2 regions of the Streptomyces sp. NPDC093260 genome follow, and region 2 is predicted to be linked to the other one. Evidence: riboswitches for the same ligand, from Rfam matches in the RefSeq annotation. Region 2 holds a riboswitch; the other holds the start of a gene.
The links. Region 2 has a riboswitch for glycine ahead of gcvP (aminomethyl-transferring glycine dehydrogenase). Riboswitches for the same ligand answer to the same signal wherever they lie in the genome.
Positions count from the first base shown of each region.

Region 1: it holds a riboswitch for glycine, as region 2 does, so the genes downstream of both, gcvT (glycine cleavage system aminomethyltransferase GcvT) here and gcvP (aminomethyl-transferring glycine dehydrogenase) in region 2, are expected to answer to the same signal.

Region 1 covers NZ_JBFBEK010000022.1:79,160-86,800, reverse strand. Annotated here, with positions in the region: gene AB0N63_RS25595 (L-serine ammonia-lyase) at 1-200, opposite strand, end outside; gene glyA (serine hydroxymethyltransferase) at 294-1,556, opposite strand; gene gcvH (glycine cleavage system protein GcvH) at 1,568-1,945, opposite strand; gene gcvT (glycine cleavage system aminomethyltransferase GcvT) at 2,057-3,184, opposite strand; glycine riboswitch at 3,380-3,480, opposite strand; gene AB0N63_RS25575 (AAA family ATPase) at 3,648-4,349, shown strand; gene AB0N63_RS25570 (enhanced serine sensitivity protein SseB) at 4,391-5,194, shown strand; gene AB0N63_RS25565 (enhanced serine sensitivity protein SseB C-terminal domain-containing protein) at 5,410-6,159, shown strand; gene AB0N63_RS25560 (ABC transporter permease) at 6,575-7,573, shown strand; gene AB0N63_RS25555 (ABC transporter substrate-binding protein) at 7,631-7,641, shown strand, end outside.
Region 2 covers NZ_JBFBEK010000024.1:9,019-16,659, forward strand. Annotated here, with positions in the region: gene AB0N63_RS26310 (DNA polymerase IV) at 53-1,441, shown strand; gene AB0N63_RS26315 (PRC-barrel domain-containing protein) at 1,738-2,115, opposite strand; glycine riboswitch at 2,230-2,324, shown strand; gene gcvP (aminomethyl-transferring glycine dehydrogenase) at 2,502-5,387, shown strand; gene AB0N63_RS26325 (ABC transporter ATP-binding protein) at 5,753-6,844, opposite strand; gene modB (molybdate ABC transporter permease subunit) at 6,891-7,641, opposite strand, start outside.

The DNA.
Region 1 (7,641 bases), on a different contig from region 2:
ACCGCCTTCGGGGTGCCGTGGCCGTGGCCGGTCGCGCCGAGGGAGCCGTACAGCTCCGCGCGCAGCGACGCGGTCCGCTCCAGCAGCCCCTCGCCGCGCAGCCGGCGGGCGAACATACGGGCCGCGCGCATCGGGCCGACCGTGTGGGAGCTGGAAGGGCCGATGCCGATCGAGAACAGGTCGAAGACCGAGATGGCCACAGGGACTCCTCAAGACGGGGGTGATGCGAGCGGGAGGGCGGGGACACCGCGCGGGCGCCGGGATCGCCGGCGTGCGCGGTGCCCCCGGGCGACTTACTTGTCCAGACCCGGGTAGAGCGGGTGCTTGTCGGCCAGGGCGGTCACCCGGGCCTTGAGGGCCGCCGCGTCGTACGACGGCTTCAGCGCCTCGGCGATCACGTCCGCGACGTCGGCGAAGTCCTCGGCGGTGAAGCCGCGGGTGGCCAGGGCCGGGGTGCCGATCCGAAGGCCGGAGGTGACCATCGGGGGCCGCGGATCGTTCGGGACGGCGTTGCGGTTGACCGTGATGCCGACCTCGTGGAGGCGGTCCTCGGCCTGCTGGCCATCCAGCTCCGAGTTGCGCAGGTCCACCAGGACCAGGTGCACGTCGGTGCCGCCGGTCAGCACGTCCACGCCGGCCGCGCGGGCGTCGTCCCGCACCAGGCGCTCGGCCAGGACGCGGGCGCCCTCCAGGGTACGCCGCTGGCGCTCCTTGAAGTCGTCGGAGGCGGCCACCTTGAAGGCCACCGCCTTCGCGGCGATCACATGCTCCAGCGGGCCGCCCTGCTGACCGGGGAAGACCGCGGAGTTGATCTTCTTGGCCAGCTCGGCCGTGGACAGGATCACACCGCCGCGCGGACCGCCGAGGGTCTTGTGGGTCGTGGTGGTGACCACGTGGGCGTGCGGCACCGGGTTGGGGTGCAGGCCCGCCGCGACCAGACCGGCGAAGTGCGCCATGTCGACCATCAGGTACGCGCCGACCTCGTCCGCGATCCGGCGGAACTCGGCGAAGTCCAGCTGCCGCGGGTAGGCCGACCAGCCGGCCACGATCAGCTTCGGCTTGGACTGCCTGGCCAGCTTCTCCACCTCGGCCATGTCGACCAGGCCGTCCTCGCCGACGTGGTAGGGGACCACGTCGTAGAGCTTGCCGGAGAAGTTGATCTTCATGCCGTGGGTCAGGTGGCCGCCGTGCGCCAGGTTCAGGCCCATGATCGTGTCACCGGGCTTGAGCAGGGCGAACATCGCGGCGGCGTTCGCCTGCGCGCCGGAGTGCGGCTGCACGTTGGCGTGCTCGGCGCCGAACAGTTCCTTGACCCGGTCGATCGCGATCTGCTCGACCACGTCGACGTGCTCGCAACCGCCGTAGTAACGGCGGCCCGGGTAGCCCTCGGCGTACTTGTTGGTGAGGACCGAGCCCTGCGCCTCCATGACCGCGACCGGGGCGAAGTTCTCCGAGGCGATCATCTCCAGCGTGGACTGCTGGCGGCGCAGCTCGGCGTCGACCGCGGCGGCCACGTCCGGGTCGAGCTCGTGCAGGGGCGTGTCGAGAACAGTCATGGCGTCCGTCCTCAGCCCGCGTTCTGCGCGGCGTACTCGTCGGCGCTCATCAGGTCGGCCGGCTCCTCGGCGATGCGCACCCTGAACAGCCAGCCGCCCTCGAAGGGCTCGGAGTTCACCAGCGACGGGTCGTCCACCACGTCCTGGTTGATCTCCGTGACCTCACCGCCGACCGGGGAGTACAGGTCCGACACCGACTTGGTGGACTCCAGCTCGCCGCAGGTCTCGCCCGCGGCCACCGTGGAGCCCACCTCCGGGAGCTGGGCGAAGACGACGTCGCCGAGCGCGTTGGCCGCGAACTCGGTGATGCCGACCGTCGCGACGCCGTCCTCGGCGGGCGACAGCCACTCGTGCTCCTTGCTGTAACGCAGCTGCTGGGGGTTGCTCATGGCCTGAATTCTCCTGTACGCGGGAGGGTGCTGGTGAATGGGGGACTGCGGAAGGCACGCGTGAGCAGGGGCGGGGCGCCCCGGGATCACGACGGTCCGGTTACGACGGTGTCACTTCCGCCGCTTGTAGAACGGCAGTGCCACGACCTCGTACGGCTCGTGGCTGCCCCGGATGTCCACGCCCACGCCCTCGGCGCCGGGGGCGGCGTGCGCGGCGTCGACGTACGCCATGGCGATCGGCTTGCCGAGAGTGGGGGAGGGAGCACCGGAGGTGACCTCGCCGATCACCTCGCCGCCGGCCACCACCTGGTAGCCCGCGCGCGGGACGCGCCGGCCCTCGGCGACCAGGCCGACCAGGACCCGCGGCGGGTTCTCGGCGGCGCGCTCCGCGGCCCGCCGAAGGGCCTCGCGGCCGACGAAGTCGCCGTCCTTGTCGAACTTGACGACCCGGCCGAGCCCCGCGTCGAACGGCGTCAGCGACGTCGTCAGCTCGTGCCCGTACAGCGGCATGCCCGCCTCCAGGCGCAGCGTGTCGCGGCAGGACAGCCCGCACGGGATCAGCCCGGCGTCGGCGCCGGCGTCGGTCAGCGCCTGCCACAGCTTCTCGGCGTCGGCAGGGGCGACGAACAGCTCGAAGCCGTCCTCGCCGGTGTAGCCGGTGCGCGCGATCAGCGCGGAGACGCCGGCCACCGTGCCGGGCAGACCGGCGTAGTACTTCAGACCGGCCAGATCGGCGTCGGTCAGCGACTGGAGGATCGCGGGGGAGGCCGGACCCTGCACAGCGAGCAGCGCGTACGCGTCGCGATCGTCGCGGACCTCCGCGTCGAAGCCGGCCGCCCGCTCGGTCAGCGCGTCCAGCACCACCTGGGCGTTGGAGGCATTGGCGACGACCATGTACTCCGTCTCGGCCAGCCGGTAGACGATCAGGTCGTCCAGGATGCCGCCGTCCTCGCGGCAGATCATCGTGTAGCGGGCGCGGCCCACGCCGACGGAGGCGATGTCGCCGACCAGGGCGTGGTTCAGCAGGGCGGCGGCCTCCGGGCCGGTGACCGCGATCTCGCCCATGTGGGAGAGGTCGAACAGACCGGCCCGGGTGCGCACGGCCACGTGCTCGTCGCGCTCGGAGCCGTAGCGCAGCGGCATGTCCCAGCCGGCGAAGTCGGTCATCGTCGCCCCGAGCGAGCGGTGCAGCGCGTCGAGCGCGGTGTGGCGCAGCGGATGGGAGGCGGAACTGCTCATCGGTCGGTCTCCAAGGCGAGGCGGTCTCCCCGCGCCGGCGCACGCCGGAGGTCGGGGAGGACGAGGACAGGGCTCGTGTCCTCCCCATCTGTCATCGGAACCTGAGAGGTTCGCCATGACCGCCGTCGCACGGACGGGTCACGGCTTGCACCTTGGGTGGAGCCACTGCGGCAGCGGCCCGCTTTTCAGATGTGCCTCGCCCGCGCGGTAACGGGGCCTGAGAGATTCAAGGGAGGGACTTGCTCCTTCGGCGCCCCGTGCAGACGTGCTGCCGGGGACTCTCCCGCGCGGATTCAAGCGGCCGGTATGCAGTTGGCGCGCCCATCATTGCACGGCGCGCCGCCGCCCGGCAGGGCCGCATCTGTAACCGGCCTGTGGCAGAACGCGCACGGAAACAACGGGGACCGCGCATTACGTTCTCTTTACCGAGGGTAGGTGAACCGTCACCACCCAGGGGAGGACGATGACGGTGAACAGGACCGTGCCGGCGTACGCCACGACCCACGCCCCCGCGCTGCCCGCCGCGCGCACCGGCCGCGCCCGCGCGCACGGCGGGCGGGGCGGCCCCGCGCCCGCCGTCCGCGACCTGCGCGAGCGGCCCGGCCGCGGACCGCGCGCCCTGGTCTTCGGCCCCCGCGACCTGGTCGTGGTCACCGGACTGCCCGGCAGCGGCAAGTCCACCCTGATCCGGCGCGCGGCCGACGGCCTGCGCATCGACTCCCAGGACGCCCGCGACCGCTTCGCGGCCCGCCTGCCGGGCCGCCTGCCCTACGCCCTCTACCGCCCCCTGGTCCGCCTCGCCCACTACGCGGCCCTGCGCCGCGCCCTCGGCACCGGCGAACCGGTCGTGGTGCACGACTGCGGCACCCAGACCTGGGTCCGCTCCTGGCTGGCCCGCGCCGCCCGCCGCCGCGGCGCCGCCCTCCATCTGCTGCTGCTCGACGTCACCCCCGAAGCCGCCCTCCAGGGCCAGCGCCGCCGCGGCCGGGGCGTCTCCCGCTACGCCTTCGCGCGCCACCGCCGCGCGGCCGCCCGGCTGTTGCGCGCGGTCGAGCGCGGCGAGGTCCCGGCCGGCTGCGGCTCGGCGGTGCTGCTGGACCGCGCGGCGGCCGGCCGGCTGCACCGGATCGGGTTCACCGGTGAGGGCGAGGACGGCACCCGTTAGCCTTTCGGTCACATCAGTGGTTCCCAGCAGGCGGTAGGCAGATGGACTTCCCGGCGGACTTCTCCGCGGACTTTCCGGGGGACTTCCCGGTACCGACACACCCCCAGCCGCACGGCGGCTGGCCCGGCAACGAGCTGGAGGAAGTGCTCTCGGCCTCCCTCGGCGTGCCCACGGCCGGCGCCCGGATCGTCGAGGTGCTGGCCCGCAGCTTCCTGTGGGTGCCGCTGCCCAACGGCGGCGGCCCGCACAGCGGGCCCCTCGACCTGCCCGCCCTGGAGATCGACGGCCAGGCCTACGTCCCCGTCTTCAGCTCCGAGGAACAGCTGCGCCAGGTCGCCGGCGCCCACATGGCGTACACCATCGCGCCCGCCGTCGAGTTCGCCCGCGGACTGCCCCCGCAGATCGGCCTCGCCCTCAACCCGGACGGTGTCGTCGGCATCCCGCTGCCCCCGCAGGCGGTGGCCGAGCTGTGCCGGGCCGGGCGCACCGAGCTGGACGGCCCGGCGGGCGGCGGCCGGGTCCGCCTCTTCGAACCGGACTGGCAGGACGACCCGGTGGACTTCCTCGCCGCAGCCTCGGCCGAGTTCGCCGAGACGGGCGTCGTCGTCAGCGCCCGCCGCTGTCTGGCCGCCGTGGAGACGGCCGACCCGGTGATGTTCATAGGCGTCGAACTGGCCCAGTGGGAGGGCGATCTGCGCGCCCGCCCCCTGGACGCCCTCGGCCGCGCCCTGGCCAAGGCCCCGGTCAAGTGGCCGGTGAACCTGGTCCTCATGGACGTGGCCGACGACCCGGTCATCGACTGGCTGAGGGAAAAGGTCCGCCCCTTCTACCAGTACGGCCACTGAAGCCGCCCCGGGAAGGGGCGCGGGGCCGTGCCGGTGCGCGGCTCCGCCGCGGGAGGTGACCGGCCGCGGCCGGCCCGCACCCGCGCGACCAGGACGGAGACCGAGCCGGCAGGCGGCCTTAAGCTAGACGCACAGCTCGGTGAGGAGCCACACGAAGGGGCGGTAAAAGGGTGAGCGCCAGCGCGAGCGGCACCGCGGCCGGGCACGTGGAGCAGATGCTGCGCCAGGTGGCCCCCGGCCGCTACGACGCCTACGAATCGCTCCTCCACGCCCTCGCCACCCCCGCCACCGGCCAGGTGTGGATGCTGCTGTGGCACGGCCAGGCCGGCGCCCCCGACGCCCAGTACGGCCACATGGAGGTCGGCGGCCACGGCTACGCGCCCTGCGTCACCTCCGCCCAGGAGCTCTCGGCGAGCGGCTGGATGCGGTCGTACGAGGTGGTGGACGCCCTCGACGTCGCCCGCACCCTCTACCCGGACCGCTACGGCCTGTGGCTCAACCCGCACGCGCCGGGCGGCGGCGTCGGCATCCCCTGGCTGGACCTGCGGCGGATCGCGGCCGGCCTGGACCGCCAGCCGGCCGGACCCCTCAGACTGTCCGAACCCACCATCGAGATCCCGCAGTTCTACGCCCTGCTCACCCAGAACGCCCACCGCACCCCGGCGCTGCGCTCGCTGCGCCGCGCCTGGGTGCAGCCCGCGTACGGGGCGCCCTACCTCGCCATCGGCCTGGACGTGTACGACGCCTCGCCGCCGGCCGTGGACTCGGTGCGGGCGATGATGCAGCGCTCCATCGGCGCCGTCCCCGACGGGCTGCCGGTCTCCACGGTCGCGATGTCCGACGAGTTCGATCCGGTGGCGATGTGGCTGCGCGCCAACTCCCGCCCGTTCTACGACCGCGACGCCCATGCCGCCCCGGGCCCGGCCGGCGGCTACGGTCACCCGCCGGTCAACGGCGCTTACTGACCGCAGCGGCCCGGCGCGGCCGCTTTCCGGTTTGCACACAGGATCTTCGCACCACCCCCTCCTCTGCGCGCGTAGATTGTCGGCGATTGGACCCGAACCGCGCCGGATCGCCCTTGTGTCCCAACTGTTCAGCGTTCGGGAGGCGTTACCCACTGTTCGGATAACGGAATCCCCTGGACTGCATCACGGTTGCGCATACTTTCGCCGTCAGCTCTGGCGGGTGATCGTGACCACGCTGAAGACTCGCGAGTCAGACACGAGGTCGATGACCCCGTGTTCAAACGCGAGTTGACGTAACAGCCGGGTCACAGTGGCCGCCACCATCTGCGGCCGGAGCCCGGCAGCCAAGTACCAAAACGCCGCGCACAGCGGCAGGCGCAAGCCGGTCACCACCGGCGAGAGGGGTCGGGTCACTGTGACCGCACCGATCGAGACCACCGGGGCGACAGCCGAAGCACAGCCCGAGGCTGTGCTCGCCGGCGCCGGTGAGGGGCGGATCGAGGGTCGTTCTCTCGGGCAGATCGCCTGGTCCCGGTTCAAGAAGGACAAGGTCGCCGTCACCGGTGGCGTCATCGTGCTGCTGCTGATCGTCCTGGCGATCGTCTCGCGACCCCTCCAGGCCCTGTTCGGCCTCGACCCCAACGCCTTCAACCAGGACCTGATCGACCCCAACACCTCGCTGCCCAGCGCCGGCTGGGGCGGCATGAGCCTGGACCACCCCCTCGGCGTGGACCCCAAGTTCGGCCGCGACATCGCCACCCGCGTCCTCGAGGGCTCCTGGGTCTCCCTGGTGGTGGCCTTCGGCGCGACCATCCTGTCCAACGTGATCGGCGCGATCATGGGCGTCATCGCCGGCTACTACGGCGGCCGGGTCGACTCGATCATCAGCCGGCTGATGGACACCTTCCTCGCCTTCCCCCTCCTGCTCTTCGCGATCGCCATCTCCGCCACCCTCCAGGGCGGCGCTTTCGGGCTCAACGGGCTGCCGCTGCACCTGAGCGTGCTGATCTTCGTGATCGGCTTCTTCAACTGGCCCTATCTGGGACGCATCGTCCGGGGCCAGACGCTCGCGCTGCGCGAGCGCGAGTTCGTGGACGCCGCCCGGGGCATGGGCGCCAAGGGCCCGTACATCCTGTTCCGGGAACTGATGCCCAACCTGGTCGGCCCGATCATCGTCTACTCGACGCTGCTCATCCCGACCAACATCCTCTTCGAGGCGTCCCTGAGCTTCCTCGGCGTCGGCATCCAGCCCCCGCAGGCCTCCTGGGGCGGCATGCTCCGGGACGCCGTCACCTACTACGAGGTCGATCCCCAGTACATGATCGTGCCCGGCCTCGCCATCTTCATCACCGTCCTCGCGTTCAACCTGCTCGGCGACGGTCTCCGCGACGCTCTCGACCCGCGCAGCCGCTGACGCCTGCAACCCCGAGAGACAACAAGTTTCCGATCAATGGAGGGGAACCCGCCCATCATGCGTAGGTC
Region 2 (7,641 bases):
CCGACGCCCGGCGCGGGGGGCGTTGTCAGTGGTGTGGTGCAGCATCGTAGATGTGAGAAACGCGCCCACGATCCTGCACCTCGACATGGACGCCTTCTTCGCCTCCGCGGAGCAGGCGTCCAAGCCGAGCCTGCGCGGGAAGGCCGTGATCGTGGGCGGTCTCGGACCGCGCGGGGTGGTCGCCACCGCGTCGTACGAGGCGCGGGTCTTCGGCGTCCACTCGGCGATGCCGATGGCGCAGGCCCGCCGGCTGGCGCCCAACGCGGCGTACCTGGTGCCGCGCTTCGCCTTCTACCGGTCCATCAGCGACCAGGTGATGGGGTTGCTGCGGTCCCTGTCGCCCCTGATGGAGCCGCTCAGCCTGGACGAGGCGTTCGTGGACCTGGAGGCCGCGGGAGCCGCCCGGGACGCGGACTCGGCCCGGCTGGTGGGAGCCAGGCTGCGCGCCGACATCCTGGCCGTGACCGGTCTGACCGGCTCGGTGGGGCTGGCCGCCTCCAAGATGCTCGCGAAGATCGCCTCCGAGCAGGCCAAGCCGGACGGGCTGGTGCTCATCGAACCCGGCACCGAGCGGGGCCTGCTCGAACCCATGCCGGTCAGGACGCTGCCGGGCGTGGGACCGGCGACGGGCGACCATCTGCGGCGGGCCGGTATCCACACCGTCGGCGAGCTGGCCGAGGCGGGCGAGGACGAGCTGGTCCGGCTGCTGGGCAAGGCGCACGGGCACGCGCTGTACGCGATGGCGCTGGCCCACGACGAGCGGCCCGTCGTCGCCGAACGCGAGACCAAGTCGGTGTCGGTCGAGGACACCTACGACGTGGACATCCACGACCGGCTGCGAGTCGGTCTCGAGGTGCAGCGGCTCGCCGACCGGTGCGTGCGGCGGCTGCGCGGTTCGGGGCTGTCCGGGCGGACCATCGTGCTGAAGGTGCGGCGCTACGACTTCTCCACGCTGACCCGCTCCGAGACGCTGCGCGGTCCCACCGACGACCCGGCGGTGGTGCGCGAGGCCGCGGCCCGGCTGCTGGACTCCGTGGACACCACGGGCGGGGTCCGGTTGCTGGGCGTGGGCGTGACCGGGCTGGCCGACTACACCCAGGAGGACCTGTTCGCGCAGGCGGCGGGCGCCCGTCCGGAGGGTCCCCTGGAGGTGCCGGCGGACGAACCCGCCGAGGAGCGGCCGGCCCCGGCCGAACGGCGCTGGCCCTCGGGCCACGACGTTCGGCACGCCGAGTACGGGCACGGCTGGGTGCAGGGCAGCGGCCTGGGCCGGGTCACGGTGCGTTTCGAGACGCCCCTGTCGGGGCCGGGCCGGGTGCGGACGTTCCGCGTCGACGACCCGGACCTCGAACCGGCCGATCCGCTGCCGCTGGTGCGGCGAAGACCGGACGGGGCCGAGGGCGGGGCGTGCGTGGCGAACGGCGCTGAGCCGGCGGTGTGACGGCCAGGCCCGGATGTGGCTGCCGTGGCGCGGCGGTGACCTCCTTGTCGGCTCGGTGCGGACGGGATGCGGGCCGCCGGGACCGCCTGCCTCGGTGGTGACGGGTGAGTCGGCGATGCCGAGGCTGCGGCCGGTGGCGGCCGGTCGTGGACGGGAGCGGGAGCGGGCTGCGCCGGGCGGGGGAGGGTGAGTCGGCGGTGCCGGGCGTCGCCCGGACCGATGCCGTCCGGTACGGGTGGGGGGACTGGGCTCCCGTAGGCTTCTCCGGCCCCGGAGTCCAACGGATGCGGGGGCTGTCAGGCGTCCTCCGTGCCCGAGCCCGCGAGTCTGCCGAAGTCGTGGTCGGGGAGCGCGGGTGCGGGGGCCACGTCCAGGCCGTAGTGGTGGTAGAGCTGCAGTTCCTGCTCGGGGGAAAGATGGCGGCCGACGCCGAAATCGGGGGCGTCCTTGATCAGCGCCCGGTCGAAGGGGACGCGCAGGGCGCCGTCCACCAGCTCGCTGGGCTCCAGGGGGACGAAGGCGTCCCGGGAGAACAGGCCGGTGCGTATGGCCGCCCACTCGGGCACACCGGTGGCGTCGTCGAGGTACACCTCGTCCACCGTGCCGATCTTCTCGCCGTTGCGGTCGAACGCCTTGCGGCCGATCAGGTTGCGCGGATCGATCTCGGTCTGCACGGTCCCTCCACGTGGTCGCAACTCATCCGTAAGCACTACAAAAGAGCACATTCGCCGGTGCGGCCACTCGAAGGCCTGTGCGGCCGGTCCGCTGGTAGGCTGGCAGGCGGCTGCTGACCCCGTGCGGGAGAGTCCTCCAGCGACATCGGAGGCGCCGAAGGAGCAAATCCTCCCCGGAATCTCTCAGGCCCACGTACCGCACGGACGAGGTCACTCTGGAAAGCAGAGCGGGTGTCGACGGCGCCCGCTCTCACCGACGGTGAAAACCGGGCGCGAGCGAGCGGCCCCGGTGAAGCTCTCAGGTTGAGATGACAGAGGGGGAGGCCGTCGGGGCACCCGCGCCGTGGTGTCCCTCGAAGGTCGCGTCAGACCAGGAGGCCTCCGCAATGACCGCCCAGCGCATCCCGCTCTCCGAACTCGAACAGGGCATCCCCTTCGAGCAGCGTCACATCGGCCCCGACCACGAGGCCCAGGCCAAGATGCTCGCGCAGGTCGGATACGGCTCGCTCGACGAGCTGACTGCCGCCGCCGTACCCGATGTGATCAAGAACGCCGACGCGCTCGACCTGCCGGGCGCCCGCACCGAGGCCGAGGTGCTGGCCGAGCTGCGCTCGCTCGCCGACCGCAACCAGGTCCTCGGCTCCATGATCGGGCTCGGCTACTACGGGACGTTCACCCCGCCGGTCATCCTGCGCAACGTCATGGAGAACCCGGCCTGGTACACGGCGTACACGCCCTACCAGCCGGAGATCTCGCAGGGCCGCCTGGAAGCGCTGCTGAACTTCCAGACCGTCGTCGCCGACCTCACCGGGCTGCCCACCTCCGGTGCCTCCCTGCTCGACGAGGGCACCGCCGCCGCCGAGGCGATGGCCCTGTCGCGGCGCATGGGCAAGAACAAGAAGGGCCTCTTCCTGGTCGACGCGGACGCGCTGCCGCAGACCATCGCCGTCATCCAGACCCGCGCCGAGCCGACCGGCGTCGAGGTCGTCGTCGCCGACCTGAGCGAGGGCATCCCCGCCGAGATCGCCGAGCGCGAGATCAACGGCGTGCTCCTCCAGTACCCGGGCGCCTCCGGTGCCGTGCGCGACCTCCAGCCGGTGATCGACCAGGCGCACGGACTCGGCGCCCTCGTCACCGTCGCCGCCGACCTGCTCGCCCTCACACTGTTGAAGTCGCCCGGCGAGCTGGGCGCGGACATCGCCGTCGGCACCACCCAGCGCTTCGGCGTCCCGATGGGCTTCGGCGGACCGCACGCCGGTTACATGGCGGTGCACGAGAAGTTCGCCCGCAGCCTGCCCGGCCGCCTGGTCGGCGTCTCCGTCGACGCCGACGGCAACAAGGCCTACCGCCTCGCCCTCCAGACCCGCGAGCAGCACATCCGCCGGGAGAAGGCCACCAGCAACATCTGCACCGCGCAGGTGCTGCTCGCCGTCATGGCCGGCATGTACGCCGTCTACCACGGCCCGGACGGCCTCAAGGCCATCGCCGAGCGCACCCACCGCTACGCCTCCGTCCTCGCCGAGGGACTGCGGGCCGGCGGCGCGGAGGTCGTCCACGGCGCGTTCTTCGACACGCTGACCGTCAAGGTCGCCGGCCGGGCCGCCGAGGTCGTCGCCGCCGCCCGCGAGGCCGGCGTCAACCTGCGCCTCGTCGACGCCGACCACGTCTCCATCGCCTGCGACGAGACCACCACCCGCGCCCATCTGCGCACCGTGTGGTCCGCCTTCGGCGTCTCCGGCGACATCGACGCCCTGGACGCCACCGCCGCTCAGGCGCTGCCGGAGGGTCTGCTGCGCACCGACGGCTACCTCGCCCACCCGGTCTTCCACCAGCACCGCTCCGAGACCGCCATGTTGCGCTACCTGCGCAGGCTGGCCGACCGCGACTACGCGCTCGACCGCGGCATGATCCCGCTCGGCTCGTGCACCATGAAGCTCAACGCCACCACGGAGATGGAGCCGGTCACCTGGCCCGAGTTCGGCCAGCTGCACCCCTTCGCGCCCGCCGAGCAGGCGCAGGGCTTCCTCACCCTGATCCACGAGCTGGAGGACCGGCTCGCCGAGGTCACCGGCTACGACAAGGTCTCCCTGCAGCCCAACGCCGGCTCCCAGGGCGAGCTGGCCGGTCTGCTCGCCGTGCGCGGCTACCACCGCGCCAACGGCGACGAGCAGCGCACCGTCTGTCTCATCCCGTCCTCCGCGCACGGCACCAACGCCGCCAGCGCCGTGATGGCCGGCATGAAGGTCGTCGTCGTCAAGACCGCCGAGGACGGCGAGATCGACGTCGAGGACCTGCGGGCCAAGATCGAGCAGCACCGCGACCAGCTCGCCGTGCTGATGATCACCTACCCGTCCACGCACGGCGTGTTCGAGGAGCACGTCGCCGACATCTGCGCGCAGGTCCACGACGCCGGCGGCCAGGTCTACGTCGACGGCGCCAACCTCAACGCCCTGGTCGGCCTCGCCAAGCCCGGCCACTTCGGCGGCGACGTCTCCCACCTGAACCTGCACAAGACCTTCTGCATCCCGCACGGCGGCGGCGGCCCCGGCGTCGGCCCGGTCGCCGTCCGCTCGCACCTCGCGCCGTACCTGCCCAACCATCCGCTCCAGCCGGAGGCCGGTCCCGAGACCGGCGTCGGACCGATCTCCGCCGCGCCCTGGGGCTCGGCCGGCATCCTGCCGATCTCCTGGGCCTATGTCCGGCTGATGGGCGGCGAGGGTCTCAAGCGCGCCACGCAGGTGGCCGTGCTGAACGCCAACTACATCGCCAAGCGCCTGGAGCCGCACTACCCCGTGCTCTACACCGGCCCCGGCGGCCTGGTCGCGCACGAGTGCATCATCGACCTGCGCCCGCTGACCAAGGCGACCGGCGTCAGCGTCGACGACGTGGCCAAGCGGCTCATCGACTACGGCTTCCACGCGCCGACGATGTCCTTCCCGGTGGCCGGCACGCTGATGATCGAGCCGACCGAGTCCGAGGACCTGGCCGAGCTGGACCGCTTCTGCGACACGATGATCGCGATTCGCGCCGAGATCGAGAAGGTCGGCTCGGGCGAGTGGGACGCGGACGACAACCCGCTGCGCGGCGCTCCGCACACCGCCGCCGCGCTCGGCGGCGAGTGGGACCACGCCTACAGCCGCGAGGAGGCGGTCTTCCCGGCCGGTGTCTCGGCGGCCGACAAGTACTGGCCGCCGGTGCGCCGTATCGACCAGGCGTTCGGCGACCGGAACCTGGTCTGCTCCTGCCCGCCGCTGGACGCGTACGAGGACTGAGTGCGGTGACGCACGAGGCCCCGCCCGGCGCTGTCCGCCGGGCGGCGCCTTCGCGCGTGCGGGCGCGGGCCGGCCGGGCATGGGCCGGTGCGGGGCAGGGAGCGGGTGTCCCTGGGCGGCGGGGGTGCGGCGCGTGTCGGTCGGGTGCCCGTGTGCGGGTGCGTCGGCCGGGTGTTCGCGGGTGAGGCCGGCGTCCGGGCGTGCGGGCGCTGGGCGCCGCTCGGCCGTCCGTGCGCGGAGCGCGCCGGACGGAGGTCCGCAGGCCGGACGCACACGCCGGACGGGGGCCCGCGGGGCGGGCACACCGGCCGCGCACCCCCGACCGTGGGCGGCGTGGGACTCGGGCCGTGGGCCCGTGGCCGGGCTCAGGCCGGGTAGGCGTGGGTCTGGGTCGCCTTGACCGCCGCCCATACCTCCGCGCCCGGGTGCAGGTCGAGTTCGGCGGCGGCGACCGTGGTCAGGTCGGCGGCCAGCGGCAGCTCGCCGCTGAGGTCCGCGCGGATCCGGTCGCCGTGAGTCTCCAGACCGGCCACCTCGCAGCGCCACAGGTTGCGCGCGCTGGAACCTGCCGGGCGGTCCCGGTGGAGGGTGACCGCGGCCGGCGGGAACGCCACGAAGGCCGGCCCGGACAGCTCCTCGGTGGTGACCACGGCGGGGCCCGCCGCCAGCCGCACCCGGTGCCCCTCGGCCTGCCCCCGGTACAGGTTCAGGCCGACCAGCTGGGCGATGTAGTCCGTGCGGGGCCGGCGGGCGATGTCGGCCGGGGCGCCCTCCTGCACGACGCGTCCGTGCTCGACGACCACCAGCCGGTCGGCCAGCACCATCGCGTCCAGCGGATCATGGGTGACCAGGACGGCGACGGCCTCGAACTCGGCCAGATGGCGGCGCAGTCGCGCGCGCACCTCCAGCCGGGTGCGGGCGTCCAGGGCGGCCAGCGGCTCGTCCAGGAGCAGCAGCCGGGGCCGGGTGGCCAGGGCGCGGGCCAGGGCGACGCGCTGGGCCTGGCCGCCGGAGAGCCGGCGGGGCTTGGCGCCGGCGTGGTCGGCCAGGCCCATGCGGGTCAGCCACTCGGCGGCCTGCGCGCGGGCCTCGGCCTTCGTGGCGCCCTGGCAGCGCGGCCCGAACGCGACGTTGTCCAGGGCGGACAGGTGCGGGAAGAGCAGATAGTCCTGGAAGACGACGCCGACCGGGCGCGCCTCCGGCGGGGTGCGGTCCAGCTCGACGCCGTCCAGGCGCAGATGGCCGCCGGTGAGCGGGGAGAGACCGGCGAGCGCCCGCAGGGCCGTGGTCTTGCCGGCGCCGTTGGGGCCCAGCAGCGCGACGACCTCGCCGGGGCGGACGGTCAGCGCCACGTCGAGCCGGAAGGCGCCGCGGGCGACGACGAGCCGGGCGTCCAGCCCTTCGCCGGGCGCGTCCTCGGCGCGGACACCGGTCGGGGTCTCGTCGATGTGGGTCATGAGGTGATCATCCAGGGGGTCGTCCGGGGTGCCCGGCGGCCGCCGGTCACGAGGAGGCCGTCATCCAACGGTCCCGCAGACCGGCCAGGACCGCGATCGACACCGCCAGCAGCACCAGGCTGAGGGCGATCGCCGCGGCCGGATCGTCCTGGAGCGCCAGGTAGACCGCGAGCGGCATGGTCTGGGTACGGCCGGGAAAGTTGCCGGCGAAGGTGATCGTCGCGCCGAACTCGCCGAGCGCCCGCGCCCACGCCAGCACGGCGCCCGCCGCGATCCCGGGCGCGATCAGCGGCAGGGTGACCCGGCGGAACGCGGTGAAGCGGGACGCGCCCAAGGTGGTGGCCGCCTCCTCGTAGCGCGGGTCGGCGGCGCGCAGCGTGCCCTCTACGCTGATGACGAGGAACGGCATGGCCACGAACGCCTCCGCGACCACCACACCGGCCGTGGTGAACGGCAGGGTGACGCCGAACCAGGAGTCCAGCCACTGTCCGACCACACCGTTGCGCCCGAGCGCCAGCAGCAGCGCCACACCGCCGACCACCGGCGGCAGCACCAGCGGCAGCGTCACCAGGGCCCGGACGAAACCGCGGCCGGGGAAGTCGGTGCGGGCCAGCAGCCAGGCCAGCGGGACGCCCAGCACCAGGCTCACGGCGGTGGCCGCGGTGGCGCTGACCAGGGACAGCTGGAGCGCCTGCCACACCGCGGTGCTGCTCAGCTGGTCGGGCAGGTCGCGCCAGGGGGCGCGGATCAGCAGGGCGAGCAGCGGCAGCAGCAGGAACGCCAGACCCACCAGGGCG